DNA from 2 places in the Microbacterium sp. SORGH_AS_0969 genome. Region 2 is predicted to be linked to the other one. Evidence: predicted binding sites of a transcription regulator. Region 2 holds the regulator's gene; the other holds the start of a gene.

Region 1 (15,128 bases), 610 kb from region 2:
GACGACCTCCCCGCCGAATCCGGCCGCGTCGGTGCGCACCGCGCTGAGAACCCGCATCTCCGGGGTTGGGTCGTGTTCCTGTGGGCGGCGGTGGCCACCGTGGTCCTCATCGCCGTCGGCATCTTCGGAACGATCGTGGTCTCGGGGCGCATCTCGTTCGGCTCCGAGCCCGTCGCGACGCCGACGATCGTCCCCACGACCCCGGCGGTGATCGACCCCTCGTACTCTGTCGTCGTGCTCAACGGCACGTCCGACGAAGGTCTCGCCGGCAACCTGCGCGATCAGATCATCGCGGCGGGGTGGGCGGCGGACACGGTCCAGACCGGCGACTCCGACACGACCGACTTCGCGACGACGACCATCTATTACCTGCGCCCGGAAGACGAGCAGGCCGCCCGGGGGCTCGCAGACGCCATCGGAGGGGCCGAGGTCGCGCAGAGCGACTTCCTGCAGCCCACCGACGACCCGAACACGCCCGACGACGAGAGTGCCGAGAAGCGGCTGATCGTCGTGATCGGCCTCGATCGCGCGGCGGCCCAGCCCACCCCCTGACGCCCTCGCGGCCCGCGTGTTTCCGCGGCGTAAAAAGTTGGGTGCACGCACGTCAACAATGCCGCTGACGGCCGATTCCGCGCATCTTCGCGTGCTTACGTTGACCTCGTCATCCAGCAACACAGGAGATTCGCATGACGCAGGGCACCGTCAAATGGTTCAACGCCGAGAAGGGTTACGGCTTCATCACCGTGACGGACGGCCAGGACGTTTTCGTTCACTACTCGAACATCGAGATGTCGGGCTTCCGTGTTCTCGAGGAGGGGCAGGCGGTCGAGTTCACCGTCGGCTCCGGCCAGAAGGGACCGCAGGCCGAGTCGGTTCGCCTGATGGCTTAACACGACGTTTCGCACGCCGTGGCATCCGTTCGACGGATGCCACGGCGTCGTGCTGTGCGGCACGGCTCGCGGCTTGCACTCCCTAGGGGCGAGTGCCAGAATGAGTTAGCACTCGCTTTCGTCGAGTGCCAAAATCTGGAAGTCACCCGTCCGGGAGGGACGACACACTTATGGCAAAGATCATCGCTTTCGACGAGGAGGCCCGCCGCGGCCTCGAGCGCGGCCTCAACACGCTGGCCGACGCCGTCAAGGTGACGCTCGGCCCCCGCGGTCGCAACGTCGTGCTCGAGAAGAAGTGGGGCGCTCCCACGATCACGAACGACGGCGTCTCGATCGCCAAGGAGATCGAGCTCGACGACCCGTACGAGAAGATCGGCGCTGAGCTGGTCAAGGAGGTCGCCAAGAAGACCGACGACGTCGCGGGTGACGGCACCACCACCGCTACCGTCCTCGCTCAGGCGCTCGTTCGCGAGGGCCTGCGCAACGTCGCCGCCGGCGCCGACCCCATCTCGCTCAAGAAGGGCATCGAGAAGGCCGTCAAGGCCGTCACCGACGAGCTTCTCGCCTCGGCGAAGGAGGTCGAGTCGAAGGAGCAGATCGCCGCGACCGCCTCCATCTCGGCCGCCGACCCCGCGATCGGCGAGCTCATCGCCGAGGCCATCGACAAGGTGGGCAAGGAAGGCGTCGTCACCGTCGAGGAGTCGAACACCTTCGGCACCGAGCTCGAGCTCACCGAGGGCATGCGCTTCGACAAGGGCTACATCAACCCCTACTTCGTCACCGACCCCGAGCGTCAGGAGGCGGTCTTCGAAGACCCGTACATCCTGATCGCGAACCAGAAGATCTCGAACATCAAGGACCTTCTGCCCATCGTCGACAAGGTGATCCAGGAGGGCAAGGAGCTCCTCATCATCGCCGAGGACGTCGAGGGCGAAGCTCTCGCGACGCTCGTGCTCAACAAGATCCGCGGCATCTTCAAGTCGGCGGCCGTCAAGGCCCCCGGCTTCGGCGACCGTCGCAAGGCGCAGCTCCAGGACATCGCGATCCTCACCGGCGGCCAGGTCATCACCGAAGAGGTGGGCCTCAAGCTCGAGAACGCGACCGTCGACCTGCTCGGCCGTGCCCGCAAGGTCATCATCACCAAGGACGAGACCACGATCGTCGAGGGTGCCGGTGAGTCGGAGCTGATCGAGGGTCGCGTGACCCAGATCCGCCGCGAGATCGAGAACACCGACAGCGACTACGACCGTGAGAAGCTCCAGGAGCGCCTCGCGAAGCTCGCCGGTGGCGTCGCCGTCATCAAGGCCGGCGCGGCCACGGAGGTCGAGCTCAAGGAGCGCAAGCACCGCATCGAAGACGCCGTCCGCAACGCGAAGGCCGCCGTCGAAGAGGGCGTCGTCGCCGGTGGTGGCGTCGCGCTCATCCAGGCGGGCAAGACGGCGTTCGCGTCGCTCGAGCTCTCGGGTGACGAGGCCACCGGTGCGAACATCGTCAAGGTCGCCATCGAGGCCCCGCTCAAGCAGATCGCGCTGAACGCCGGTCTCGAGCCCGGTGTCGTCGCGAACAAGGTCGCGGAGCTCGAGGTCGGTCACGGCCTCAACGCCGCAACCGGCGAGTACGGCGACCTCTTCGCGCAGGGCATCATCGACCCCGCCAAGGTCACGCGCTCCGCGCTGCAGAACGCCGCGTCGATCGCCGGTCTGTTCCTCACGACCGAGGCCGTCGTCGCCGACAAGCCCGAGAAGGTCGCCGCTCCCGCGGGCGACCCGACGGGTGGCATGGACTTCTGATCTACGCCTGACGCGTCATGAGAACGCCCCCTCCTTCGGGAGGGGGCGTTCTCTCGTTCTCGGCCGCGACCGAACCCGCGGGCGACCCAGATGAGATGACTCGCGCCGAATACTCGCGGCGGGAGCGTCAGGGTGAGCATTCGGCGCACGTCAGCGTGCTCGTCCTCGTTCCCCTCGTTCCACGTCAGCGTGGCGAGGGGAACGAGGGGGAGCGGACGAGGCCGCGGGTACGGTGCGGGGGGCGGGCGCGGGCACCGCGAGGGGCGCCGTGTTGCCGGGCGCAGGGCAGGCGGGTGACAGCGAGCGCGGGGCGCGGAAGGGTCACGCGGTGGGTGGCTCGGGCCGGTAGTCCTCGGGGAGACGCTGGAGCGGCTGCGTCTCGATCAGCGCGTGCTCCTGCGCGTCGCGTCGATCGGCGAGGGGAAGGGAGACCCGGAAGGTCGCTCCTCCGCCGGGGGTGTCGACGACCTCGACTTTTCCATGCAGAAGATCGACGATGGATGCCACGATCGACAGGCCGAGACCCGACCCGCCCGTCTCCCGCGTGCGCGAGGTGTCCGCCCGCCAGAACCGCTGGAAGATCTGGTCGCGAATCTGCTCGGGAACCCCTTCGCCGTGGTCGATGATCTCGATCCACCCCATGTCGGCATCGGCATCCACTCCCACGCGCAGTCCGATGGGGGAGTCGTCGGGGGTGAACCGCCGCGCGTTGCCCAGAAGGTTCGTCACGACCTGTCGCACCTTGTTCTCGTCGCCCAACACGATCGGCGCGAGGCGGGGCGACGAACGCACGGAGTTCGGCGCGGTCGTCGGCGAGGACGACGCCTCGGCGGGGGACTCGACGACCGGTCCGTCGCCGGTGTCCTTCGCGCGTCGCCGCAGCCGTGACAGTGTGGCACCCGCGATCGCCATCGCCGAGGTGGTGGGAGCGACCCGACGCCGACCGTTCGGGCCGGTGGCATCCGTCTCCGTCTGCGGCAGCACTTCGAGGCGCATGACGGGCAGCACGATCTCGTCGCGGCTGGTCGTGTCGTCGACCGTGACCTCGCGCTGCGGTGAGGTGACGCGCAGGTCGAGGGCGGCGTCGCGCGCGATGGGGCGGAGGTCGATCGCGGTGATGCTCACGTCGCGACGCTCGTCGAGGCGCGCGAGAGCCAGGAGGTCTTCGACGAGGGCACCCATGCGGATCGCCTCCTTCTCGATCCGCTCCATCGACTGGGCGACATCCTCGTCGGAGCGGATGGCACCCATCCGGTAGAGCTCGGCGTAGCCGCGCATCGTGACCAGGGGAGTGCGCAGCTCGTGGCTCGCGTCGCCGATGAACCGGCGCATCTGCCGGACGGTGGCGTCCCGCTGTCCGAGCGCTCCGTCGATGCGCGCGAGCATGGCGTTGATCGCCGTCTTGAGGCGACCGACCTCGGTGTCGGGGACGATGTCGGTGAGACGTTGGCTGAAGTCGCCGGCGGCGATGTCCATCGCGGTGGTCTCGACCTGATTCAGACTCCGGAACGTGAGGGTCACGAGCCAGCGGGTCAGCAGCGCGCTCGCTATGAGGATGAGCAGAGCGACGAAGCCGTAGATGCCGACGTAGGCCGCGACGATCCGATCCGTCGGTCCGAGCGGCTGGATCACCATCTGGGTGTAAGAGCCGCTGTTGGGTACTTCGAAAAGACCCACGCGCGCGATGAAGTGCTGCCCCGTGACCGGGTCATCCAGGTCGATGCGCTTGTCGAGCTGGGTGTAGGTCTGCGGCGTCGTGAACGTGTCGGGCAGTTGCGGCGTGGCCTTCGTCGACGTGCCGTTGAAGAAGGCCTCGCGCTGGCCCTCGGCGTTGTAGACGACGACCATCGACCCGATCTGCGGGGCGTTCTCGACCGGCGTGAACACCATCCGACCGTCTTCGTTGGTCGTCGTGAAGATGGTGTTCGCGATGTTGCCCGCCGCCTGCTGTGCCAGCTGCTCGTCGAGGTTGTTCACGAGCGTGGTGCGCAGGAAGACCATCGTGCCGATGCCGGCGGCGAACAGCCCGACCGCGAGGAGCGTGACAGTGACGCCGGTGACCTTGGCCCGCAGGCTCAGTCGGCGCCACCAGCGCGTCACGGCATCGTCGGAGTGCAGGAGGAGGCTCCGCTCAGACGGTCTTGCCCGACTTCAGCATGTAGCCGAAGCCGCGCTTGGTCTGGATCAGCGGCTCCGAGGAGTGCGGATCGATCTTGCGGCGGAGGTAGGAGATGTAGCTCTCGACGATGCCGGCGTCGCCGTTGAAGTCGTACTCCCAGACGTGGTCGAGGATCTGCGCCTTCGACAGCACACGGTTGGGGTTGAGCATGAGGTAACGCAGGAGCTTGAACTCCGTGGGGCTGAGGTCGATCGAGACGTCGCCGACGCTGACGTCGTGCGTGTCCTGGTCCATCGTGAGCTCGCCCGTGCGGATGATCGACTCCTCGTCGGCCTGCATCGTGCGGCGGAGGATCGCCTGGATGCGCGCGACGATCTCGTCGAGGCTGAACGGCTTGGTGACGTAGTCATCGCCTCCGGCGTTCAGCCCCATGATCTTGTCTTCGGTCTCGTCCTTGGCCGTGAGGAAGAGGATCGGAGCGGTGTAGCCGGCGCCGCGGAGACGCTTGGTGACACTGAACCCGTTCATGTCCGGCAGCATCACGTCGAGCACGATGAGGTCGGGTTCTTCTTCGAGCACGGCCGAGATCGTCTGCGCGCCGTTGGCCACGGCTCGCACCTGGAAACCGGCGAAGCGCAGGCTCGTGATGAGCAGATCGCGGATGTTCGGTTCGTCGTCCACGACGAGGATGCGAGGAGCTGTCATGCCCTCATTATCGTGACTGCACCCAGCAAAGTGCTGGATATGGAACGGAAAGCCGCACCCTGGTATGTCTCAGGCGGCCGCGGCGTCGATTCCGTCGGCATCCAGAATCGTGTACGCGTACCCCTGTTCGGCGAGGAAACGCTGGCGGTTCTGCGCGAAATCCTGGTCGACCGTGTCGCGCGCGATGAGCGTGTAGAAGCTCGCCGTGTGGTTCGACTGCTTCGGTCGCAGCAGGCGCCCGAGGCGCTGCGCCTCTTCTTGACGCGACCCGAAGGATCCCGAGACCTGGATGGCGACCGACGCCTCGGGCAGGTCGACCGAGAAGTTCGCGACCTTCGACACGATGAGGAGCGAGATCTCTCCCACGCGGAAGGCCTGGAACAGCTCTTCGCGCTCCGCCACGGGGGTCGCCCCCGTGATCTTCGGCGCGTCGAGGGCCTCGGACAGCTCATCGATCTGGTCGAGGTACTGACCGATGACGAGGATGCGCTCGTCGGGGTGGCGCTCGACGAGCCGGCGCACGACGTCGATCTTCGCGGGAGCCGTCGCGGCGAGCCGGTAGCGGTCTTCGTCGGCCGCGGCGGCGTATTCGAGCCGCTCGCCGGCGGGCAGGTCGATGCGCACCTCGTAGCACGCGGCCGGCGAGATGAAGCCCTGCGCCTCGATCTCTTTCCACGGCGCGTCGAACCGCTTGGGGCCGATCAGGCTGAAGACGTCGCCCTCGCGTCCGTCCTCGCGGACGAGCGTGGCGGTCAGCCCCAGGCGCCGTCGCGCCTGCAGGTCGGCGGTGAGCTTGAAGACGGGAGCGGGGAGAAGGTGCACCTCGTCGTAGAGGACCAGACCCCAGTCGAGCGCGTCGAGCAGGGCGAGGTGGGCGTACTCTCCCTTCCGCTTCGCGGTGAGGATCTGGTACGTCGCGATCGTGACGGGCTTGATCTCTTTGACCTGGCCCGAGTACTCGCCGATCTCGTCGGGGGTGAGAGTCGTGCGGCGGAGCAGTTCGTCGCGCCACTGCCGGGCGCTCACGGTGTTCGTCACCAGGATGAGGGTCGTCGTGCGGGTGTCGGCCATGGCGCCCGCTCCGACGAGGGTCTTGCCCGCCCCGCAGGGGAGCACCACGACACCCGAACCGCCCTCGGAGAACGAGTCGACGGCCTGCCGCTGGTACGGGCGCAGGCTCCACCCGTCCTCGGCGAGATCGATCGGGTGCGGGGTGCCCGGTGTGTAGCCGGCGAGGTCTTCGGCGGGCCAGCCGATCTTGAGGAGCTCCTGCTTGATGTGCCCTCGCGCCCACGCGTCGATCAGGTAGGTGTCGGGCGTGGGGTGCCCGATGAGCAGGGGCGAGATGCGCTTGTTGCGCGAGACCTCGCCGAGCACCGCCGGGTCGGTCGAGCGGAGGACGAGCTCGTTCTCGTCGTTGCGTTCGATGACCAGGCGTCCGTAGCGGTTGACGGTCTCGCGGATGTCGGTGCTCACCGAAGCCGGGACCGGGAAGCGCGACCAGCGGTCGAGCGTCTCGAGCATCGCGTCGGCGTCGTGGCCGGCCGCCCGCGCGTTCCAGAGCCCCAGCCGGGTGATCCGATAGGTGTGGATGTGCTCGGGTGCGCGCTCGAGCTCGGCGAAGACCGCGAGCTCATGCCGCGCCGTCTCCGCCTCGGGGTGTGCGACCTCGAGGAGGACGGTGCGGTCGCTCTGCACGATCAAGGGGCCGTCAGCCATAGCGTTCGAGTCTACCGGGGTCGCGGCGGTCGAGCTTCACGCGGCGTCACTCGACGGGTGCGATCCCGTCGATGTGCGAGAGCGGGAGCGTGCGCTCGACGTCGGCGCCCCGGTCACGGCCGCGGAGTCGGCCGCCTCCCAGTCCCGTCGCCTCCAGACGGAACACGCGCGTCGAACCGTCGGGCAGGCGAACGGTCACGTCGATGATCGCGCGGGCACGCACCGCCTGGTCGAGTTCGCGTTCGAGCCAGGCGGCATCCGAGTCCTCACCGCCAGCGCGTACGCGCCCGATGAGCGGCGCGTAGGTCTCGAGGGGATCCGTCGACGGGGTGTCGGCGGCCAGCCGGGCGCGCTCCAGCGTCCTCGGGGCGCCGGACTCGTCGACGGCGACGGCGGGGTAGTGCGCGTCGGTCAGCGCCCAGAAGACGACGTCGGCGGCGACGTGCGACTCGAGGGCGTCGTCGGCGCGCGACAGTGCCACCGAGCGCAAGGACTGGTCGACCTCCATCGCCTGCAGAAGAGTCGGGTCGGTCGTCGTGACCCGCGTCAGTCGCGTCTCCGGGTCGCTCGAGACACGGACGCGTCCGTGCTGCGCCGAGGTCCGCTCGATCACGTAGGCCAGGGGCTGCGGCAGCCCGGTGAGCGACAGGTCGGTGAGGAAGTCGCGCAGAGACTCGGCCGTCTCGCCGCCGGTGATGGCTGCGCCGATCGTCGCGGCGCTGAACCGGTAGCTCGACGCCTGTGCCCGGGATTCTCGCGTCGCCATGCTCCGCAGGCGCACATCGAGGTGCGGAGCGAGCGGACCCGGGGCGATGGCCGTGAGGTCGTTCTGGAGGTACACGCGGTCGACCTCGGGCGGAAGGAGGTCGCGGAGGGCGGAGACGTCGACCTCGTCGCCCGCCGCGAGCCCGGAACTCCAGGGAGGAGTCTGGTCGGCGGCGTCGATGAGGCCCCATGCCGAGAAACGCTCTCGCCACAGCGCCGCCCGCTCCGCGCCGGACGGGTCGAAGGGCAGTGCGTCGGGCCAGCTCGCGCTCGGGATCCAGCCGCCCTCGGCTGTGCGATACGCCCGGGGCAGGACGTCGCGCAGGGTCTTCGCGGTCTCCTGCCATCGATCGAGGGTGGGTAGGCGCAACCACGCCTTGCCGGCGGGGGTGACCAGCCACGCGCGGCCCGTGCTGCCCAACAGACCGACGGATGCCGCGATCCCGACGAGCAGATCCGCTTCCTCGGGTGTCTCCACGGCTCCCGCATCCACGAGGCGCCGCCGCTCGGTGGCGCCGAGCGATCCCGAGCCGATGCGTCCGAGCGGTGCGTCGAGAGTCAGGAGGAGGACGTCGGCCAGGGCCGCGGCGTTGGTGAACGCGGCTTCGGCGGCGGCATCGGATGCCGCGGCTCGGCCGGGGCGGGAAGGCTCGGCATCCGGGATCCCGTCGGGGAACGTCTCGCCGACGATCGTGGCGACCGCTGCGTAGGCGACGCCGTCGTCGCGCACGAGAGCTCGCGCGACGAGCGCGGCGCGCACCTCGGTGAGTACGGGCGATCCGGTCGAGACGGCCGCGACGAGGGCTTCGGCCTCGGTCCGCGTCAACGGGGGGAGTGCGCGGGAGATCGAGGGGGGATCGAGCAGCGCATCCGCGGCGTCGAAGGTGTCGCGCCACGTCGCCGAGGGTGAGACGTCGCGCTCGAGGAAGAGCTGAGCGAGGTCTTCGTCGGCCCGTGCGCTCAACGAGACCGCCAGTGCGCGTTGGTCGGAGGTCTCGGGCACGGTCAACGCTCCTTGTTCGCGCGTGCCCTTCGCACGAAGCTCATGATGAGCACGGCCACCAGGCACGCGAACGCGACCGGGGGTGCGATGTAGAGCAGAACGCCCACCGTCGGCCAGATGCCGGTGCTCATGTCTGCCTTGGCCGTCGACGCGATGATGATCGCGAAGAAGCTCACGACGGACAGGATGAGCAGTCCGAGCGACATGAACGCCAGGATGCGATCGATACGGCGGATCGGGACATCGCCGTCGGGGGTGCGTGTGCTCATCGCCCCTCAGCCTACTGCCTGGCACGCGTGGCGTAGGCTGAAGGGCCGGGATCCGTTCGGGTCCCGGGTTCCACCGCGCGTTCGCGCATGTCTTTCAGCGAGGTTTCCATGCCCACCGGCAAGGTCAGGTTCTACGACGAAGAGAAGGGCTTCGGCTTCATCGCCACCGATGACGGCCAGGACGTGTTCCTGCACGCCACCGCCCTGCCCGCCGGAACCCCCGCGCCCAAGGCCGGCACGCGCCTCGAGTTCGGCGTCGCCGACGGCAAGCGTGGTCTGCAGGCCCTGTCGGTGCGCGTCCTCGAAGCACCCGTGAGCATGGCGAAGCGCTCGCGCAAGCCCGCCGACGACATGGCGATCATCGTCGAGGACCTCGTCAAGCTCCTGGACGGCATCGGCGGCGATCTGCGTCGTGGCCGGTACCCGAGCGGTGCGCACGCCAGCAAGATCGCCGCGGTACTGCGCAAGGTCGCCGATGACTTCGAAGCCTGAGCAGCCGGTCGACGACCGACTGCTTCACGCCCACGACCTCGCGCTGAGCGCGCTGCACGAGATCACCCCCGCCGACACGGTGGGGCCGCCCGCCGACTACATCGTCGAGAACGACGGCGTCGTCTCGCTGCGGTTCCACACGCGCCTGCTCGGATACCCCGGGTGGTACTGGACCGTGAGCGTGGCCGTCGTCGACGACGCCGAGCCGACGGTCCTCGAGGCGGAGCTGATGCCCGGCGAGGGCGCGCTCCTGGCACCCGAGTGGGTTCCCTGGGCGACGCGCCTGGCGGATTACCAGGCGGCGCAGGCCGCCGCGGCGGAGAGCGGCGAGTCGGATGACGATGTCGACGATGACGATGTCGATGTCGATGATGACGATCTCGACGGCGAAGACGACGACGCCGAAGACGACGACGAGTCGGAGGACGAGCCGAAGGCGCGGTTCCACGCCGGAGACCTCGACGGTGTCGACATCGATGAGTTCGACGAGTCGGGTGACGCCGAGCCGGAGTCCGAGGACGACTCGGACGGCGACGAAGAAGACGGCGACGAAGAAGACGACTACGAAGAAGACGACGACGAAGACGACGAGGACGAGCGCGAACGCAGCTACTGATCCCGTGAACGACGAAGGCCGTCCCGCGCGTGTGCGGGACGGCCTTCGTCGTTCGATCAGGTGCCGGGCAGGCGTTCGATCGTGTAGTCGATCGCGCCGATGAGACGGCGGACGTCATCGGGCTCGATCGAGACGAACGTCGCGACGCGCAGCTGGTTGCGACCGAGTTTGCGATAGGGCTCCGTGTCGACGATGCCGTTCGCGCGCAGGCTCTTGGCGATCGCCGCGGCGTCGATGCTCTCGTCGAAATCGATCGTGACGACGACGGGGGAGCGGTCGGCCGGGTCGGCGACGAACGGCGTCGCCACCGCGCTCGCGTCCGCCCAGTCGTAGAGCGCCGAGGACGACTCCGCCGTGCGCGCTCCGGCCCACGCCAGACCGCCGTTGTCGAGGATCCAACCGAGCTGGTCGTCGAGGAGCAGGAGGGTGGCGAGCGCCGGGGTGTTGAGCGTCTGCTGCAGTCGCGAGTTGTCGAGCGCGTTCTTCAGGCTCAGGAATTCGGGGATGTACCGATCGGATGCCGCGATGCTCTCGATGCGCTCGATCGCCGCCGGCGACACGGCGGCGTACCAGAGTCCGCCGTCGGAGCCGAGGTTCTTCTGCGGGGCGAAGTAGTAGACGTCGGCTTGGGTCACGTCGAAGTCGATGCCGCCCGCGGCGCTCGTGGCATCGATGACGGTGAGCGCACCCGCGTCGCCATGGACGCGTTCGATGGGGGCGGCGACGCCCGTCGAGGTTTCGTTGTGCGGCCAGGCGTACACGTCGACGCCCTCGACGACCTCGGCGACGGTGCGCGTGCCCGGTGCGGCCTTGCGCACATCGGGGGTCTGCAGCCACGGGGCGGCCGCGGCCGAGGCGAACTTGCCGCCGAACTCGCCGAAGACGAGGTTCTGGCTGCGCTTCTCGATGAGGCCGAAGGCGGCGGCATCCCAGAAGGCGGTCGATCCGCCGTTGCCCAGGATGATCTCGTAGCCCTCGGGCAGGCGGAACAGCTCGGCGAGACGCTCGCGCGTGCTGGCGACCAGGTTCTTCACGGGGGCTTGGCGGTGCGAGGTGCCCAGGATGCTCGCGCCACGGGTGACGAGAGACTCGAGCTGCGCTCCGCGCACCTTCGAGGGGCCGCATCCGAAGCGGCCGTCGGCGGGCAGGAGGTCGGTGGGGAGGTCCACGTGCGGCATGGGCTCGATTCTAGGGCGCGGGGTGGCGGCATCCGGAGTCTGTGTCGGATGGGGTCGGTAGGCTGTCCTTACCAGCCGCGCGACGCCGAGGACTCCTGAATGACCGATCTCATCGACACCACCGAGATGTACCTGCGCACGATCCTCGAACTCGAGGAAGAGAACATCGTGCCCCTGCGGGCCCGCATCTCCGAGCGTCTCGGGCACTCCGGCCCCACCGTCTCGCAGACCGTCGGCCGGATGGAGCGCGACGGTCTCGTGGTCGTCTCCGAGGACCGCCGCCTCGAACTCACCGGTGACGGGCGTCAGAAGGCCGTCGACGTCATGCGCAAGCACCGCTTGGCCGAGCGCCTGCTCAGCGACGTGATCGGTCTCGACTGGGCCTACGTGCACGACGAGGCCTGCCGCTGGGAGCACGTCATGAGCGAGCAGGTCGAGCGCCGCCTCGTCGAGCTTCTCGGGCACCCCACCGAATCGCCCTACGGCAACCCGATCCCCGGTCTCGATCAGCTCGGCGACGTCGCCAGCTCGACGTTCGAAGAGGGCGTCGTCGGCCTGGTGCGCAAGCTCAACGACGCCGGCCAGCCCATCACCGGTACGGTGCGACGTCTCGCCGAACCCGCCCAGGTCGATCCCGAGCTCCTCCAGCAGCTCAAGGCCGCGGGGGTCCTGCCCGGGGCGCGAGGCGACTACCGGTTCAACGAGGGATACGTCCTCGTGCAGATGGAGGGCGCCGACGAGGGGCTCGAACTCCCCGTCGAGGTGGCGTCGCACATCTTCCTCGTCGACGAGGCCTGAAGCCCCTTCTTCCGTCGTCGATTCGTCGCGTGGTGTCCCGCGATGTCGTCGCGAGGCCGGGGCGGCCGTGCATCTCCTGTACGCGATGTCCTTTGCGTGACTTGTTCGTTATCTTCGGGTAGCCTCTGAGGGTCCACAGGCGAGAAGCCCGCCGTCGGACCCCTCGCGGTTTGCCTCCCCGGCTCGTCGTCCGCAGAGGGTGAAGCCCGCACATCGTGCCCCCAATATCGAGTGCTGACGAGCCAGCGTCTTCACGGACGCAGAGGCGCCGGAGGAAATTTGGCTGAACACACCCATCCCGTCGATGACCGACCCGAGGTCTCCTCGACGGGGCTGACCCGGAAGAGCGCGCGCGCAGCGGTTGCCCGACCCTCGCGTCGCACCATTCGACCCACCGCTCCCGCGGCATCCCCGGTTCCCCGGACCGCGCCGCCCGCCCGTTCGCTTCCCGCGGCCCGCCGCGTCGGAAAGCCCCTGCGCAGCGCCGTCATCCTGTCGATGGTGGCCGGTCTGGTCGCCACGGTCGCGATCCCGGCCTATGCGGCGACGGTGCCCCCCTCGAACACGGTGACCCTGGGTGAGATGTCCGCTCCCGACAACCAGTCGATGGTCGTCGCCTCTGACGTCGCCAGTGAGGCCCTCGATCGCAGCAGCTACTCGGCGACCACCGCCGACGAGATCCAGAAGAAGAAGGATCAGGAAGCCGCCGCTGCCGCCGCCGCGGAGCGTGCGCGTCAGCTGGCCGCCAGCGCCGGCGCATCGCTGTCGAACATCGACCTCAACATGACCGCTCCCGGTTCGGGAGAGGTGCGCTGGCCGCTGACGAGCTACGTGCTCGGTCGTGGTCTGTGGGACTCCGGATATCACCAGGGCGTCGACCTGCTCGCTCCCGGTGGGCAGCCGATCTTCGCCGCCGCCGCGGGCGTGGTGAGCACCTCGTCCGAGAGCTTCGGCGGCTACGGCGTGGGTATCGTCATCGAGCACGTGATCAACGGTCAGAAGGTCTCGACCACGTACGGACACATGACGTACGGCAGCCGTCAGGTCCAGGCGGGCGACACCGTCGCCGCGGGCCAGCTCATCGGTCTCGTCGGGTCGACCGGAAGCTCGACCGCCAACCACCTCCACTTCGAGGTGCACATCAACGGCCAGGTCGTCGACCCCTACGCCTGGCTGCAGCAGAACGCGGGCTGACCGCTTCTCCTCGAGCGCTGGACCTCGACAGCTCGACCTCGACACGGCGTGTCGGAGACTCCTGTTCTCCGACACGCCGTTTCTTGTTTCCCGATCTCGCGGACCCGGGCGTGTCGGTGGTGGGTTAGCCTGTCAGCGACGTCGGGAAGAACCGAAGGGAAAAGCCGATGAACGCCAGGCCACGCATCCGCACCATGGATGCGCTCGGGCTGCTCGTTCTTCGGCATCGTCTGTTCGGATGCCACGGTCTCACCGTGACTCCTCGGGCGCTGTCTGTCTAGACAGCGCCTTTTTTCATACGCCTGCGCACCTTCCTCTCGTCGCGAGTCGAACATCCGAGAAGCCGTCTCGGCCATTCGAGAGGAGACCTCATGCGTACTCTGGTGCTGAACGCGGGCTACGAACCGCTCGCCGTCGTGTCGTTCAAACGAGCGCTCGTGCTCGTGATGAACGAGAAGGCCACCGTCGTCGAGCGCGTCGACGAAGATCCGGTCTGGGCCGCGGGAGGGACGTACGATCGCCCGGCCGTGATCATCCTCACGCGGTACATCCGGGTGCCCGGGGCGCGTCAGGTGCCGGTCACCCGGCGAGGGGTGCTCCGCCGCGATGCCCACCGGTGCGGGTACTGCGGCAAGACGGCCTCGACCATCGACCACATCCTGCCGCGTTCGCGCGGGGGGAAGGACACGTGGGAGAACCTCGTGGCCTGCTGCCTGCGATGCAACAACGTCAAGGGCGACCGCACGCCGCAGGAGATGTCGTGGGAACTGCGGGTGATCCCCGCCCCGCCGAGGGGGTCGTCGTGGACGGTGCGCGGTGTCGACAAGAGCGACCCGCGGTGGGAGCCGTATCTCGCGCTCGCGGCGTGATGGCGCTCGTGCGTCGGTGATCGTCCGCTTCCCGCGGCCCTGGTGTCGGCGGTCGGTGGTGGAATGGGGCCATGACACGTGCTCTGGTCGTCATCGACATGCAACGGGGTTTCGACGACCTCGCGTTCTGGGGTCCCACGGCCAATCCCGACTGTGAGGCCAACGTCGCCGCCCTTATCGAGAGGTGGAGCCGCGAGGGCGAGCCGATCGTGATCGTGCGTCACGATTCCCCGAAGGAAGGCTCGCCGTTGCACCCCGCGGCGCCGGGGAACGCCCTCGTCCCGGCGGTGGCCGCCGTCGAGCCCGACGTGCTGGTGAGCAAGAGCGTGAACTCGGCGTTCTACGGCGACCCCGACCTGCGGGTATGGCTCGACGAGCGCGGCATCCGGGATCTGGTGATCTGCGGAATCCAGACGAACATGTGCGTCGAGACGACCGCGCGGATGGCGGGAAATCTCGGGTACGACGTGACGGTTGCTCTGGATGCCACGCGCACCTTCGATCTGATGGGCGAGGTCGCGGGCGTCGGGACGGTCAGCCGGACGGCGGCGGAGTTGATGGCCGACACCGCTCTGGTGCTCCAGCAGGGCGGATTCGCGCGCATCGTGCGGACGGTCGATCTGCTCTGAGGGGCGCTGGTCATCGCGCTCGGGACGATGTCGGAGGTAGATCGTATCTTCGAACCACAGGGATTGAGAGTGTAGAACACATGTTCTAACCT
Region 2 (15,128 bases):
CGCCTCGTCGGTGACGAAATGCAGAGCCACGGTCAGTGCCGGAAACGATCGCGGAACTTCGCGAACATGCCCTGCTGGTGCTCGGCCAGGCGGGGCTTCGGGGCCCTCGTCCGCTTCGCGAACTCCTCGATGAGGGCGCGCTCCTTGTGATCGAGGCGCGTCGGGGTGACCACCTGCACGCCCACCTTGAGGTCGCCGCGCTGGCTTCCGCGCAGCGGGGTGATGCCGCGGTTCTTGATCGTCAGCACGTCGCCCGACTGGACGCCGGGACGCACTTCGAGGTCGACGGTCCCGTCGAGCGACTCGATCGTCGTGGTCGTGCCGAGGATGGCGTCCGGCATCGAGACCTCAAGCGTGGCGAGCAGGTCGTCACCCTCGCGGCTGAAGGCCTCGTGCGCCTCGACGGTGACCTCGATGTACAGGTCGCCGTTGGGGCCGCCGGCGGGACCCACCTCGCCCGAGCCCGGGAGCTGCAGACGCAGACCCGATTCGACGCCGGCGGGGATGTCGACGGAGACGGTGCGGCGCGCGCGAACGCGTCCCTGGCCCTGGCAGGTGTTGCACGGGTAGGGAATGGTCGTGCCGTGACCCTGGCAGACGTTGCAGGGCTGGCTGGTGACGACATTGCCGAGGAGGCTGCGGACCGTGCGCTGCACGTGGCCCGAGCCGTGGCAGATGTCGCACGTGACCTCGCTCGTGCCCGGAGCCGTGCACGCGCCCTGGCACGTCTCGCACAGCACGGCGGTGTCGACCTCGAGGTCGCGATGCACGCCGAACACGACATCGCCGAGGCTGAGGGTCACGCGCACGAGCGCGTCCTGACCGCGCTCACGCCGTGAACGGGGCCTCGGCCCGCGGCCCCCGCCGCCCTGAGCTCCGCCGAAGAAGGTCTCGAAGATGTCGCTGAAACCGCCGAAGCCGCCCGCTCCCCCGCCGCCGAAGGGGTTCTGGTCGCCGCCCATGTCGTAGCGACGGCGCTGCTCGGGGTCGCTGAGCACGTCGTAAGCGTGCGTGACGAGCTTGAAGCGCTCGGACGCGTCTTCTCCGGGGTTCACGTCGGGGTGCAGTTGGCGCGCCAGGCGTCGGTACGCCTTCTTGATGTCTTCGGGGCTGGCGTCGCGCTCGACGCCCAGGACCTCGTAGTGGTCAGCCACAGTCGCCTTCCTGCCCGCTTGCGCGGGATCGTTCTCGGTGGGGTGCTCGTCGCGGGGGGTTCGTCGCGCTCGTCGTCAGCGGGAACTGTCGTCGTCTTCGAGCATCCGGGTCAGATAGTGCGCGACGGCGCGGACCGCCGCGAGGTTGGAGGAGTAGTCCATGCGGGTGGGGCCGAGCAGACCCACCCGCGCGCCGCCGGCGGAGCCGTCGTACCGGCTCGCGAGGACGGACGCCTCGATGAGACCGAACGGCTCGTTCTCGCGGCCGATGCTGGCCGAGAGGCCCTTGTCGTCCGCGACCATCTCGCTCATGAGGCGCAGGAGCGTCACCTGCTCCTCGATGGCCTCGAGCAGCGGGTAGATGCTGCCACGGAAGTCCTGCTCGCGCTTGGCGAGGGTCGCCGCTCCCGCCATCACGAGGCGATCCTGGCGGAACTCCTCGAGCTCTTCGCCCACCACGCGCAGTACCGCGTCGGCGATCGCGTCGATGGCGACGCCCGGGCGCGGTCCGTCGGCGAGGGCGTCGGCCACTCGCTGGACGCTGTCGGCGACGCTCCGCCCGACCAGCACGGCACCCACCCGCGCGCGCAGCTGCACGATCTCGGGCTCGGCGGGTTCGGCCGGGACGAGCGCGATCCGCTGCGAGACGCGCCCGGTGTCGGTGACGAGGATGACGAGCACGCGCGGCCCGCCGAGCGCGACGAGCTCGACGTGAGTGACGTTCGCCCGCGCGAACGACGGGTACTGCACGATCGCGACCTGACCGGTCAACTGCGTCAGTGCGCGCACCGTCCGCGCGAGCAGGTCGTCGAGGTCGCCCGCCTGGTCGAGGAACGAGGTGATCGCGCTGCGCTGGGCACTCGAGAGCGGGCGCAGCTCGGCGAGGTGGTCGACGAAGACCCGATACCCCTTGTCCGTGGGGACGCGGCCCGAGGAGGTGTGCGGCGCGACGATGAGCTCTTCGTCTTCGAGCAGCGCCATGTCGTTGCGGATGGTCGCGGCCGACACCCCGAACGCGTGACGATCGACGATGGCCTTGCTGCCGACCGGCTCGCGTGTGTCGACGTAGTCCTGCACGATCGCGCGGAGCACCTGAAGGCCGCGTTCCGACACCATGAGCTGCTCCTCCCGTTTGGCACTCCGAAGTCGTGAGTGCCAATTCTACGGGATCGGCGCGCGTCGTCGCCGGGGGCTCGCGGATGCCGTGGACTCGGCCCGACTGCGGGCAGCGTCAGGCGGTGAGGGCCCGTACGACGGCATCCGCGAGGAGGCGCCCGCGCCGGGTGAGGACGATGCGCCCGCGCACGGCATCCGGACCCTCGACGAGACCGTCGGCGATGAGGGAGGCCACGGCCTTGCGGCCCTCGCCGTGCAGCTCCGACACCGCCAGACCCTCGCGGATCCGGCTGCGCAGCAGCACAGATTCGAGACGCCGAGCCGTTTCGTCGGGCCGCTCTCGCGCAGCGGCGGGCGACTCGTCGGCGGCCAGACGCTGCGCGTACGCGGCCGGGTGCTTGACGTTCCACCAGCGGAGTCCCGCGACGTGGCTGTGGGCACCGGGGCCGAAGCCCCACCAGTCGGTCCCCCGCCAGTACGCGAGATTGTGCCGCGAACGGTGGGCGACGCCCCGCGACCAGTTCGACACCTCGTACCAGTCGTACCCGGCGGCGGCGAGCACCTCGTCGGCGAGCTCGTACATGTCGGCCTGCAGGTCGTCATCCGGCATGGCGACCGCGCCCGAGCGGATCTGTCGCACGAGCTTCGTGCCGTCTTCGACGATGAGAGCGTAGGCCGAGATGTGGTCGGGCTCGAGGACCGAGGCCGCTTCGAGCGATGCGCGCCAATCGTCGAGAGACTCCCCCGGTGCGCCGTAGATGAGGTCGAGCGAGACATCGAGGCCGGCTCGGCGGGCGGACGCGACTGCGGTCGCGACATTCGCGGGGTCGTGCGTCCGGTCAAGAGCCGCCAGGACGTGCGGTCGAGCCGACTGCATTCCGACCGACACGCGGGTCACTCCGGCGGCCGCCAGCGTCTCCATCACGGCATCGTCGACCGTGTCGGGGTTGGCCTCCACGGTGATCTCGGCGCCGTCGGTGATGCCGAACTCAGTCCGTACCGCGTCGAGCATCCGCGCGAGGTCGCCGGGCGGCAGCAGGGTCGGCGTGCCTCCCCCGAAGAACACCGTGGATGCCATGCGGCGGGGGCCCGCGGCATCCATCACCCTGCCCGCCAGGCGCACCTCGGCCGCGAGTGTGTCGGCGAAGTCGTCTTGCCGCGCTCCGCGGAGCTCGCTCGCGGTGTAGGTGTTGAAGTCGCAGTATCCGCAGCGAACGCGGCAGAACGGCACGTGCAGGTAGACGCCGAAGTCCGTCGTCGGATCGATCGTCAGGTCGTCGGGCAATCGCCCATCGGCGGGAGCGGGGTCTCCGAGGGGAAGGGGTCCGCCCATCAGGACGTGTACAGCGGAGAGATCGCGCGCAGGTACTGCGTGAAGAGCGCCCGCCGACGGCGGCGGAGGCGGCTCGTGAACAGACGGTACGAGGGCACGGTCGGCCGGTCGAACGCGCGGACCACGAACCACACCTCGTCGTTGTCGCGCCACTCGACGATGAAAAGCTCCTCGCCGCTCACGTTCGAGTGCCCGACGGTGCCGAGGATGAAGCCGACGCGCCGGGGCTCTTCGAAGACCGAGATGACGCGCAGCTCGGCGTCGGCGCGGTGCCCGTCGACCTTGCCGTGCAGGCGTACTCCCGTACCGGGGCTGACGAACGGCGTGCCGTCGGCGGCGAAGCGCTGCTCGGGCTCGAGGCTGCTCGGAGCGATGGGTGCCCCGTCGGCGTCGAACCCCACGCCGGAGTATCCGCCTCCGGATGCCGGACGCACATCGCTGATGCTCAGATCGCCCGAACGCAGCGGAGCCCACGACAGCAGCAGTTCGCTGGCCGCGGCGAAGCGCTCCTCGCCGCTGCCGATCCGCCACGCGTCTTCGGCGGGGACCGAGTGCTCCGGCGGGTACTGCATCAGGTCGTGCGCCTGGGTGGCGCCGACGGCGGCGTAGTCGACCGTGTCATCGGTGAAGTTCTGCCGACGCATGATGCCTCCCGTTCTACTTCTTGGCCTCGACGTCTCCCGACAGGGCGGCGATGAACGCCTCCTGCGGCACCTCGACCCGGCCCACCATCTTCATGCGCTTCTTGCCCTCTTTCTGCTTTTCGAGGAGCTTGCGCTTTCGGGTGATGTCACCGCCGTAGCACTTGGCGAGGACGTCTTTACGGATGGCGCGGATCGTCTCGCGCGCGATGATGCGCGCGCCGATCGCGGCCTGGATGGGCACCTCGAACTGCTGGCGCGGGATGAGCTTGCGCAGGCGCTCGGCCATGAGAGTGCCGTACGCGTAGGCCTTCTCGCGGTGGACGATCGAGCTGAACGCGTCGACCTTCTCGCCCTGGAGCAGGATGTCGACCTTCACGAGGTCGGCGGTCTGCTGACCGGCCGGTTCGTAGTCGAGGCTCGCGTAGCCCTGCGTGCGGGACTTGAGGTGATCGAAGAAGTCGAACACGATCTCGCCGAGGGGCATGTGGTAGCGCAGCTCGACGCGGTCTTCGCTGAGGTACTCCATACCGAGCAGGGTTCCGCGGCGCGACTGGCAGAGCTCCATGACCGTGCCGACGTAGTCCTTCGGGAGCAGGATGCCGACCTTGACGATCGGCTCCGACACCGAGGCCACGCGACCGTCGGGGTACTCGCTGGGGTTCGTGACGGAGACCGTGTCGCCGGTGTCGGTGGTCACCTCGTACGTGACCGAGGGAGCCGTGGTGATGAGGTCGAGACCGAACTCGCGCGAGAGGCGCTCGGTGATGATCTCGAGGTGCAGCAGGCCGAGGAATCCGCAGCGGAACCCGAAGCCGAGGGCGACCGAGGTCTCGGGCTCGTACTGCAGCGAGGCGTCCGAGAGTTTCAGCTTGTCGAGCGCTTCGCGCAGCTCCGCGTAGTCACTGCCGTCGATCGGGTAGATGCCCGAGAACACCATGGGCTTCGGGTCGGTGTAGCCGGCCAGGGCTTCGGTCGCGGGCTTGCGCTGGTTGGTGATCGTGTCGCCGACCTTCGACTGGCGGACGTCCTTCACACCCGTGATGAGGTAGCCCACCTCGCCCACCCCGAGACCCTTGGTCGGGATCGGCTCGGGGCTCGAGACACCGATCTCGAGGAGTTCGTGTGTCGCCGTGGTCGACATCATCTGGATGCGCTCGCGCGGCGACAGGGCACCGTCGACCATGCGGACGTAGGTGACGACGCCGCGGTACGCGTCGTAGACGGAGTCGAAGATCATCGCGCGAGCGGGTGCGTCGGCCTTGCCGACCGGTGCCGGGATCTTCTCGACGATGAGGTCGAGGAGGTCCTCGACGCCCATGCCGGTCTTGCCGCTCACGCGCAGCACGTCTTCGGGCTTGCCGCCGATGAGTCCGGCCAGCTCGGCCGCGTACTTGTCGGGGTCGGCCGCCGGGAGATCGATCTTGTTCAGCACCGGGATGATCGTCAGATCGTTCTCGAGCGCGAGGTAGAGGTTGGCGAGCGTCTGGGCCTCGATGCCCTGCGCCGCGTCGACGAGCAGGATCGCGCCCTCGCACGCGGCGAGCGAGCGACTGACCTCGTAGGTGAAGTCGACGTGCCCGGGCGTGTCGATCATGTTCAGGGCGAACGTCTGCTCGGGTCCCTGAGCCTGTCGAAGGGCCCACGGCATCCGGACCGCTTGCGACTTGATCGTGATGCCGCGCTCGCGCTCGATGTCCATGCGGTCGAGATACTGCGCGCGCATGTCGCGGTCGGCGACGACGCCGGTGATCTGCAGCATGCGGTCGGCCAACGTCGACTTGCCGTGGTCGATGTGAGCGATGATGCAGAAGTTGCGGATCTGCTCCGGCGGGGTGGCAGACGGCTCGAGGGGCTTCAGGGCGCGCGGTGACATGTTCCGTCGATTCTACGGGGGCGCGCCGACGTCGCTGTCCGCGGTCGCTTTTACAGTGGATGCCATGACGGTCCAGGTCGTGCTCGTGCACGGCATCCGCACGTCGGCGACGATGTGGCGGGCGCAGGTCGAACACCTCGAGAATCGGGGGAATCCCGTGACGGCCGTCGACCTGCCGGGGCACGGCACCCGGCGCGGCGAAGAGTTCACGCTCGACGAGGCGTTCGCCACGATCGATCGGGCGGTTCAGGATGCCGCGACCCGCGGCCCCGTGCTGCTCGTCGGGCATTCGATGGGCGGGCTGCTCTCCATCGAGTACGTCGGGCGGGAGGACCCTCCCCCGGTTGCAGCGTTCATCGCGGCATCCTGCACCTCGATCCCCCGCGGTGTGGGGCTCGCGGCGTACCGCTTCCTCGCGCGACGGTTCGACAGCCTCCCGGACCGGGGTCTCGGTCTCACCAACCGGGTGCTCGATCGGACGCTGCCGCCCGAGACCCGGCCTGACTTCGGCGCGGGCGGGTACGCCTTCGACGCGCAGGACACGGCCCTGGCGTCTCTGTCGGTGCTCGACCTGTTGGCATCCGTCCGGCGGATCCAGGTTCCGCTGTGGTTCATCAACGGGCAGTGGGATCAGCTGCGCGTGAACGAGAAGCTGTTCGTCTCGCTCGCTCCGCACGCGGAGCTGATCGTCGTGCCGCGGACCACGCACCTCGTGACGGCGATGCGGCCGCGGGTGTTCAACGCGCTGCTGGAGGTGGCGCTCACCACGATCGAGGCGTCGACCTGATAAGCTTGGCCCTTGGCTTGCGTGTGGGGTTTTTCCCGACCTCCACGACCGCCGGTGCAGCGTCCCTCTACCGCTCGCCCGGCACTTCCAACACTCACTCAAACGAAAGACCGTCGACGTGGCGAACATCAAGTCGCAGATCAAGCGCAACAAGACCAACGAGAAGGCGCGCGAGCGCAACAAGGCCGTCAAGAGCGAGCTGAAGACGCACGTGCGTCGCACCCGTGAGGCCGTCCTGGCCGGTGACAAGGAAGCCGCCGAGAAGGCGCTCGCCACCGCGACCAAGAAGCTCGACAAGGCCGTGAGCAAGGGTGTCATCCACCAGAACCAGGCCGCGAACCGCAAGTCGGCCATCGCGAAGTCGGTCGCCGCTCTCTGAGCCGCCGTACCTCGACAGCCCGTCCCGCATCGCGCGGGGCGGGCTTCGTCGTTTTCGGGGGGGGGCGTTCGTGGCTGCGGCTTCGCGGCTGCGCGGCGGCCCGTGTTCTCCGGCGGCCTCCCGCGGCGGTGGCGTGGGCTTCGTGTGCTCCACGGAGGATCTGGGACCAGCGGAGGAGGTTGATCGCCGGGTGGTCCTCCGCTCGTCCCTGCCCCTCCCCTCGTCACTTCGGCGGCGTGCGCGTCATCGAGGCCGCGCGGCCTGGAGCGCTCCCGGAGGTGCGTGGGCTCGCGTGCCCGGCGGAGGATCTGGGACCAGCGGAGGGCGCCGATCGCACGGCGGTCCTCCGCTCGTCCCTGCCCCTCCGCTCGTCACTTCCGGGGCGTTCGCGAGAGCGCGCAGCTCGCTGGAGGCGGTGAGGGAACTCAGCTGCCGTACGGCGCGCGCGTGGCGATCACGGTGATCATGCGCTCGAGGGCGAAGACGGCGTCGCGGGAGGCGCCCTTGACCTCCGCGTCGGCGCGGGCTGTTGCGTGGATCGCGCGGCCGAGGCTCGAGGCGGTCCACCCGACGAGGTCGCGCCGAGCGCGGTCGACCTGCCAGTCCTTCATTCCGAGTCGCTGAGCGAGCTGCGAGGACGACTCGCGTGTGCCCGCCACGCGTGCCATGGTGCGGAGCTTCATGGCGACCGCGGCGACGAGGGGTACCGGGTCGGCTCCGGATGCCAGGGCGTGGCGCAGCGCGAGCAGCGCGGGGCCGTACTGCCCGGCGATCGCCGTGTCGGCGACGGTGAACGCGGAGGTCTCGACGCGACCGCCGTAGTACCGCTCGACCGTGCGCTCGTCGATGTCACCGGGCACGTCGGCGATGAGCTGTTGGCACGCGGCCGCGAGTTCGGTGAGATCGTCCGCGAAAGCGGACACGAGTGCCCGCAGAGCCACCGGCGCGATGCGCTTGTTCGCGGTCTTGAACTCGCCGACGGCGAAGTCGAAGCGGTCGGAGTCGCGTTTGATGGCCGGGCAGGCGATCTCGATACCGCCGCCCTGACCCGCGCGGATGGCGTCGAGCAGCTTCTTCCCTCGGACACTCGCACCGGTGTGCCGCAGCACGACCGTCGCGCCGTCCTGCGGCTGTGCCAGGTAGGAGATCGCCTCGCTCAGGAAGGTGTCGCTGCACTTCTCGACACCGCCGACGCGGACGAGACGAGGCTCGCCGAACAGTGAGGGCGAGGTGACGGCCAGCAGGGTGCCGGCGGCGTAGTCGTCGGCGCGCACGTCGGTGACTTCGAGCGTCGGGTCTTCGCTCTTGAGGAAATCGCGGATGCCGGCGGTCGCCCGCTCCGCGCACACCTCCTCGGGACCGGAGACGAGAACGACCGGCGCCGGCTGAGGCGTTCGCCACGACACCTGCGGGATGGCCGTTTTGGCCTTCGCCGGAGCGGAGCGTCGGGGAGCCGGGGTCACCCTCCCAGCCTACCGAGGGGGTCCGACATCTCGGCGCCAGGGGGCTGGCCGGCCGAAGTGGGCTCACGGCAGCGTTCAGCCTGGCGGCCGCGCCCGCCACAGCACGAGGCTCCCGTCGTCCATGCTCACCGCGAGATCACCATCGGTGTCCGTGCGTCCCACCGCCACCCCCAGGGCGGACAACGTCGAGAGCAGAGTTGCGGTGGGGTGTCCATAACGGTTCTCCGCTCCCACGCCGATGAGTCCGATCTCTGGGTGCAGGCGGCGGTAGAGCTCGGGGTCCTGGTCGGCGCTGCCGTGGTGCGACACCTTGACGACCTCCACTCGTGGAACCTCGATTCGGCGCATGAGAGCGGCTTGGGCGTCGGTACCGAGATCGCCGAGCAGCACCGTGCGCGGGAAGTCGGGGCCGACCACGTCGAGGGCGACGCTTGCACCGTTGCCGGGCTCGTCTCGAGGCGTGGGGCCGAGCGCCTGCCACCGCGTCTCCCCCACGGTGCCCGTCATCCCGGTCGAGGCCTGCGTCAACCGTGCCCCGCCCGCCGCGAAGCGGTCGAGCAGACGCTGATCCTCGGGAACGTCGACGGGCCCGTGGACGACGAGATCCGCGTGACCGATCACCGACGCCGATCCACCGATGTGGTCGAGATCGAAGTGGGTGAGCACGACGAGGTCGAGGTGGTCGATCCCGAAGGTGTCGAGACACTCCCTCAGCCGCTCGGGTTCCGGGCCCGTATCCACCAGAGCCACGGCGCTTCCGGACCGCCACAGCGTCGCGTCGCCCTGGCCCACGTCGCACATGGCCACATCCCACGTGGTCGGCACCGTGAGCGGGCCGGCGATCGTCCGCACGGTCGCGTTCCCCGCACACAGGCCGACGGTGAGCGCGACGATCGCGGTCGCGATCGCCGTCACGCGCGGACCCCGCGCCGGTCGGATGATGGCGACGACGATCGCGAAGCTGATCGCGGCCAGCAGAGCCGCCCCGAAGGCACCGTCGGGCCAGGGCAGATTCTGCGCGCGGATCGCACTGGTCGTGTGCGCGACTGCGGCGATCCAGGCCGCGGGTACCCATGCCAGCGCCGAAAGACCGTCCCGCAGCCAGGGAAAGGGCGCGATGCACGCAAGGACCCCCGCGATGGTCGCCGGGGCGGCCGCGGGGTCGGCGACGAGATTCGCCGCGACGCCGAGCACGGGCACGTGGGGGTCGATCAGCACGATGAGGGGGCCGCACGCGAGCTGAGCCGCCGTCGGCACCGCGAGAGCGAGAGCGAGGGCGCGTGGCATCCATCGCTCCAGGCCCCGCGCGAGCGGACGAGCGAGGAGAAGCAGGGCTGCGGTCGCCGCAGCCGACAGGGCGAAGCCGAGCGACGTCGACAGCCACGGGTCGGTGATCAGCAGCACGGTCACGGCGGCCGAGAGAACCGCCACCCCCACCGCGGGGCGGCCCAGCGCCACGGCGAGCAGGGCGATCGCGGCCATGGCCGCCGCGCGCACCACGCTGGGTTCAGGCGTGACCAGCAGGACGAATCCCGCGAGGACCCCCGTCGCCCCGACCACCCGCAGCCAGCGCGGCGCGCCCAGCGCCGCCAGCACCATGAAGGCTGCGCCGACGACGAGGGCGCAGTTCGCACCGGAAACGGCCGTGAGGTGCGACAGTGACGAAGCCTTCATCGCCGCATCGGTCGCGGCATCCAGACTCGAGGTATCGCCCACCGCGAGGCCGGGTACGAGGCCGGCTCCGGGCTGCGGCAGCCCGCGCGTCGAGTCGACCAGCCCATCGCGCAGCGCCTCGAAGCCGGCCCACACGCCCTCCGGCGGTGGGGCGCGCGTCACCTCCTGCGCGCGCAGCACGAGAACGGCCCGCTCCCCCGGCTTCGCGGGAATCGCTCGTCCGGTGAGGCGGATCTCGCTGCCCAGACCGGATGCCGAGACGGCCGCTCGCCCGGGCGGATCCACGCCGACGCGGGTCGGGATCTCGCCGGTCACCGTCACGGCCCCGGCGCTCACCCGCGACGCGACCGCGTCGAACCACGCTCCCCCATCGGCGGAGCCGGACACGTGTCCGACCACGGTGAGATCGACCTCGAGCTGACGGCCGCCCTCGACCTGAAGGGCCGCGATCTGGGCGCGCACCGGTCCCATCGCCGCGACACTGCCCGCTGCGGCGGCCGCGCAGGCGAGCGCGACGGCGGCGATGCCGAGCGTCGGATGCCGAAACCGCGCGAACGTCACCGCGCTGACGACCGCCGCGACGGCCGCGGCGACGGCGAGCACCGCGAGATCCGGGGCGGATGTCGCGAGGCCCGCCGCGGTCCAGGTGGTGAGAGCGACGATGGTCGGGCGCATCGCTCGCCGCTGGAGGGGATTCACACGCGCACCAGATCGCGGATCCCGTCGAGCATCTTCTCTCCGATCCCTGGAACGGACCCGAGGTCGTCGACGCTCGTGAAGCGGCCGTTCTCCTTGCGCCACGCGATGATTCGGTCGGCGATCGCCGGTCCCACACGCGGCAGCGTGTCGAGCTGCTCGCGCGTCGCGGTGTTCAGGTCGATCAGGCCCCCCGCCGCTGTTCCGGGGGTCGCGCCCGTGGCGTCGTCCGACGTCGCTCCCACCATCGGAACCACGATCTGCTCCCCATCGGCGACAGCGCGGGCGAGGTTGACCCCGGCCCGCTCCGCGTTCTCCGCGAATCCGCCGGCGAGGGCGATGGCATCCGCGACCCGATCGCCCGCCTCGAGCCGGTAAAGCCCCGGGGACCGCACGGCGCCCGCGACGTGCACGTAGAGTCCCGCTTCGGGTGGGCCCGCCACCGTGACGCTCGGGGACGACGCGACGGACACGACCTGCGTGCCCGACGCCCCGCGCACCATGCCGATCCCGATGGTCACGGCGAACGCGAGCAGGACGAGCACGATGACGGCGCCGATCCCGAGCCGTCGACGCGCGCTGAGCGCGTCGCCAGCGGGGTCGGAAGTCGCGGTCACTCGGACACCCTAGGAAGGGCCGCGACTCGTCCGCCGCCCCGCACGTGTCATCCGTGGACGGATCCGACGATGCGCGGGATGGGGAGGAGAATCACCCCATGCACGAAAACGCGTGGCGCGCAATCTTGGCCGCCCTCGCCGACGATCGCGCGCGCGAGGTCTACGCCCGCATCGTCCTCGACCAGCCCGTCGACGAGTGCCTCGCGGCGATTCCCGCGAAGAAAGCGCACCGCATCGTCGAGGCGCTCACGGCCGCGGGACTCGTCGCGCGCACGCCCGACGGATTCGAACCTGTCACGAGTGTCTTCGCGCAGGCCCTCGCCTCCGCGGGCAGCCCGCCCCGCCGCGAAGGCGTCGATCGCTTTCTCGAGGGTGGCCGCCTCGTCAGCATGCCCGCTCGCGCGGCCGACCGGCGAGCCGTCCTCGAGCACCTGGCGACGCGGCTGCTCACGGCCGACGAGACGATCACGGAGGCCGAGATCAACGCGCGGCTCGCCGAGGTCACGGGTGACGTCGCCGGCCTCCGCCGCGCTCTCGTCGACGAAGGTCTCCTCGCCCGCACCGCGGACGGCTCTTCCTACTCCCGCACGTGAAAACGACGGGTGCCGGCGTCCGGCCCGGAGGCTTCGACAGGCTCAGCCTCCTCGCGCGGGCCGAGTGACCTCGCTTCCTCGGCAGAACGGCGGATGCCACGCCCCACCGCTTCGCAAAGCGTCAGGGACGTGGCATCCGGAGTCGACGATCACTTCGTCGAGAAGCTGACCACCTTCGGGGGCCGCACGACCGCGCGCACGATCTCACGGTCGCCGAGCGCCCGGCGCACCTTCTCGTCGCCGCGGGCGAGCTTCTCGAGCTCGTCGGCGCCGATCTTGGCCGAGACCTCGAGGGTGCCGCGGACCTTACCGTCGATCTGCACGACCGCCGTGACCGAGTCCTCCACAAGGAGCGTCGGGTCGGCCTGGCGCCAGGTCGCGAGTCCCACGAAGCCGTCGTAGCCGAGCGTCTGCCACATCTCCTCCGCGGTGTGCGGGGCGAAGAGGTCGAGGGTCATCGCGATGACCTCGGCGGCCTCTCGCACGGCGGGGTCGCTCGCGCCGGCGGAGCCGTCGATCGCCTTGCGCGTGGCGTTGACCAGCTCCATGAGGCGCGCGACGACCACGTTGAACTTCGTCTGCTCGATGAGGTTCGGCGCCTCCGCCAGCAGGCGGTGCGTCACGCGGCGCAGGGCCTGGTCGCCCTCGGCCCACACGACGTCCTTCTCGCTGTCGACGTCGTGCGCGATGCGCAGCGCGCGGGCGAGGAACTTCGCCGCTCCCGTGGTCGAGACGTCGTTCCAGTCCTTGTCGTCCTCCACCGGTCCGGCGAACGCCAACGCCACGCGCAGGGCGTCGGCACCGTGGGCGTCGAGCTCCTCCTGGAACAGCACGAGGTTGCCCTTGCTCTTCGACATCTTGGCGCCGTCGAGGATGACCATGCCCTGGTTGATGAGGCTCGAGAACGGCTCGGTGAACTCCACCAGGCCCATGTCGAACAGCGCCTTGGTGATGAATCGCGCGTACAGCAGGTGCAGGATCGCGTGCTCGACACCGCCGATGTAGAAGTCGACCGGGCCCCACTTCGATGCCTCGCGCCCCGAGAAGGGCTGCGTCTCGTCTCCCGGCGACAGGAACCGCAGGTAGTACCAGGAGCTGTCGACGAACGTATCCATCGTGTCGGGGTCGCGCAGCAGCGTCTGGCCCGTCTCGGGGTCGGTCACCTGCACCCACTCGGTGGCAGCGCCCAGCGGCGAGGTGCCCTTGGGCTTCAGGTCGAGCCCCTCCACCGACGGCAGCACGACAGGCAGCTGATCAGCGGGCACGGGCGTGATCGAGCCGTCCTCGCCGTGCAGCATCGGGATGGGCGTGCCCCAGTAGCGCTGGCGCGAGATCAGCCAGTCGCGCAGGCGATAGGTCTTCGCGGCGCGGCCGACGCCCTTGGCCTCGAGCTCCTCGATGACACGGGCGATCGCGTTGCGCTTCGACAGTCCGTTCAGAGAACCGGAGTTGATCATGCGTCCGTCACCGGTGAGAGCGATCCCGGTCTTGACGGGGTCGGTCTCTTCGATGTCGCCGAGCGGATCGATCGGAACGCCCTCGTCGTCGAGCTCGATCACGGGGATCGCGCCGGTGACCGGAGCATTCGTGTCGACGACGACCTTGACGGGCAGGTCGAAGGCGCGGGCGAAATCGAGGTCGCGCTGGTCGTGCGCGGGCACGGCCATGACCGCGCCGTGACCGTAGTCGGCCAGCACGTAGTCGGCGGCCCAGATCGGCAGCTTCTCGCCGTTGATCGGGTTGATCGCGTAGTGGCCGAGGAAGACGCCGGTCTTCGGGCGATCGGTCGCCTGACGCTCGATGTCCGTTGCGCGCTGCACCTGGGCGAGGTACGCCTCGAACGTTTCGCGCACGCCCTGATCCGCGGATGCCGCGAGCTCGGCCGCGAGGTCGGACTCGGGCGCCACGACGAAGAACGTCGCCCCGTGCAGCGTGTCGGGGCGGGTCGAGAAGACCGTGATCTTCTCGTCACGACCCTCGATCTCGAAGGTGATGTCGGCACCGACGGATCGGCCGATCCAGTTGCGCTGCATCTGGATGACCTTGCTCGGCCAGAAGCCCTCGAGCTGGTTCAGGTCGTCGAGCAGGCGGTCGGCGTAGTCGGTGATGCGCAGGAACCACTGCGTCAGCTTCTTCTTCACCACGACGGCGCCGCTGCGCTCGGAGGTGCCGTCGGGCAGCACCTGCTCGTTCGCGAGCACGGTCTGATCCACCGGGTCCCAATTGACCAGCGCGTCCTTGCGGTACGCCAGGCCCTTCTCGTACAGCTTCTGGAACAGCCACTGGTTCCAGCGGTAGTACTCGGGGTCGCTCGTGTGCAGCACGCGGCTCCAGTCGAACGAGACGCCGTAGTCCTTCAGGCTCTCCTTCTGCTGCGCGATGTTCGCGTACGTCCACTCGACGGGGTCGGCCCCGCGCTTGATGGCGGCGTTCTCGGCGGGCAGGCCGAACGAGTCCCAGCCGATGGGGTTGAGCACGTTGTAGCCGCGGTGGCGCCAGAATCGCGCCACGATGTCGGAGTAGAGGTAGTTCTCGGCGTGCCCCATGTGGAGGTCGCCGGAGGGGTACGGGAACATCGCGAGCACGTACTTGCGTGGGCGCTTGTCGTCGTCGCCACCGGCGCGGAACGGATCCTTGTCCGCCCACGCGCGCTGCCACTTCGCCTGGATCGCGTGGGCGTCGAAGGCGCCCTCGCCGGGCACGGGTGTGGTGTTCTCAGACACGGGTGAAGCCAATCGTGAGGTCGGGAGGCCCGAGGGCCAGCGTCCAGGTTATCGGACCCGGCCCGTCACCATCCCG

What was found. The regulator HrcA, encoded in region 2, represses chaperone genes, less so after heat shock. The targets are predictions, from matches to a motif close to TTNGCACTCGNNNNNNNCGAGTGCNAA.
Region 1: a site for HrcA is predicted at 996-1,022, ahead of groL (chaperonin GroEL). Genes of this name have one in related genera too.

Annotation. Positions count from the first base shown of each region.
Region 1 is NZ_JAUTAG010000001.1:2,653,994-2,669,121, forward strand. It holds gene QE388_RS12425 (LytR C-terminal domain-containing protein) at 73-552, shown strand; gene QE388_RS12430 (cold-shock protein) at 687-890, shown strand; gene groL (chaperonin GroEL) at 1,061-2,680, shown strand; gene QE388_RS12440 (cell wall metabolism sensor histidine kinase WalK) at 3,002-4,681, opposite strand; gene QE388_RS12445 (response regulator transcription factor) at 4,812-5,504, opposite strand; gene QE388_RS12450 (DNA repair helicase XPB) at 5,574-7,223, opposite strand; gene QE388_RS12455 (helicase-associated domain-containing protein) at 7,270-8,991, opposite strand; gene QE388_RS12460 (multidrug ABC transporter ATPase) at 8,994-9,260, opposite strand; gene QE388_RS12465 (cold-shock protein) at 9,369-9,752, shown strand; gene QE388_RS12470 (DUF3027 domain-containing protein) at 9,736-10,368, shown strand; gene serC (phosphoserine transaminase) at 10,425-11,546, opposite strand; gene QE388_RS12480 (metal-dependent transcriptional regulator) at 11,646-12,344, shown strand; gene QE388_RS12485 (M23 family metallopeptidase) at 12,624-13,538, shown strand; gene QE388_RS12490 (HNH endonuclease) at 13,910-14,407, shown strand; gene QE388_RS12495 (cysteine hydrolase family protein) at 14,479-15,036, shown strand.
Region 2 is NZ_JAUTAG010000001.1:3,264,180-3,279,307, reverse strand. It holds gene QE388_RS15380 (16S rRNA (uracil(1498)-N(3))-methyltransferase) at 1-30, opposite strand, end outside; gene dnaJ (molecular chaperone DnaJ) at 33-1,154, opposite strand; gene hrcA (heat-inducible transcriptional repressor HrcA) at 1,230-2,270, opposite strand; gene hemW (radical SAM family heme chaperone HemW) at 2,386-3,603, opposite strand; gene QE388_RS15360 (DUF1990 family protein) at 3,603-4,247, opposite strand; gene lepA (translation elongation factor 4) at 4,261-6,120, opposite strand; gene QE388_RS15350 (alpha/beta fold hydrolase) at 6,185-6,907, shown strand; gene rpsT (30S ribosomal protein S20) at 7,026-7,286, shown strand; gene holA (DNA polymerase III subunit delta) at 7,712-8,749, opposite strand; gene QE388_RS15335 (ComEC/Rec2 family competence protein) at 8,825-11,098, opposite strand; gene QE388_RS15330 (ComEA family DNA-binding protein) at 11,119-11,736, opposite strand; gene QE388_RS15325 (DUF2087 domain-containing protein) at 11,835-12,329, shown strand; gene leuS (leucine--tRNA ligase) at 12,479-15,052, opposite strand; gene QE388_RS15315 (anthranilate synthase component I family protein) at 15,118-15,128, opposite strand, start outside.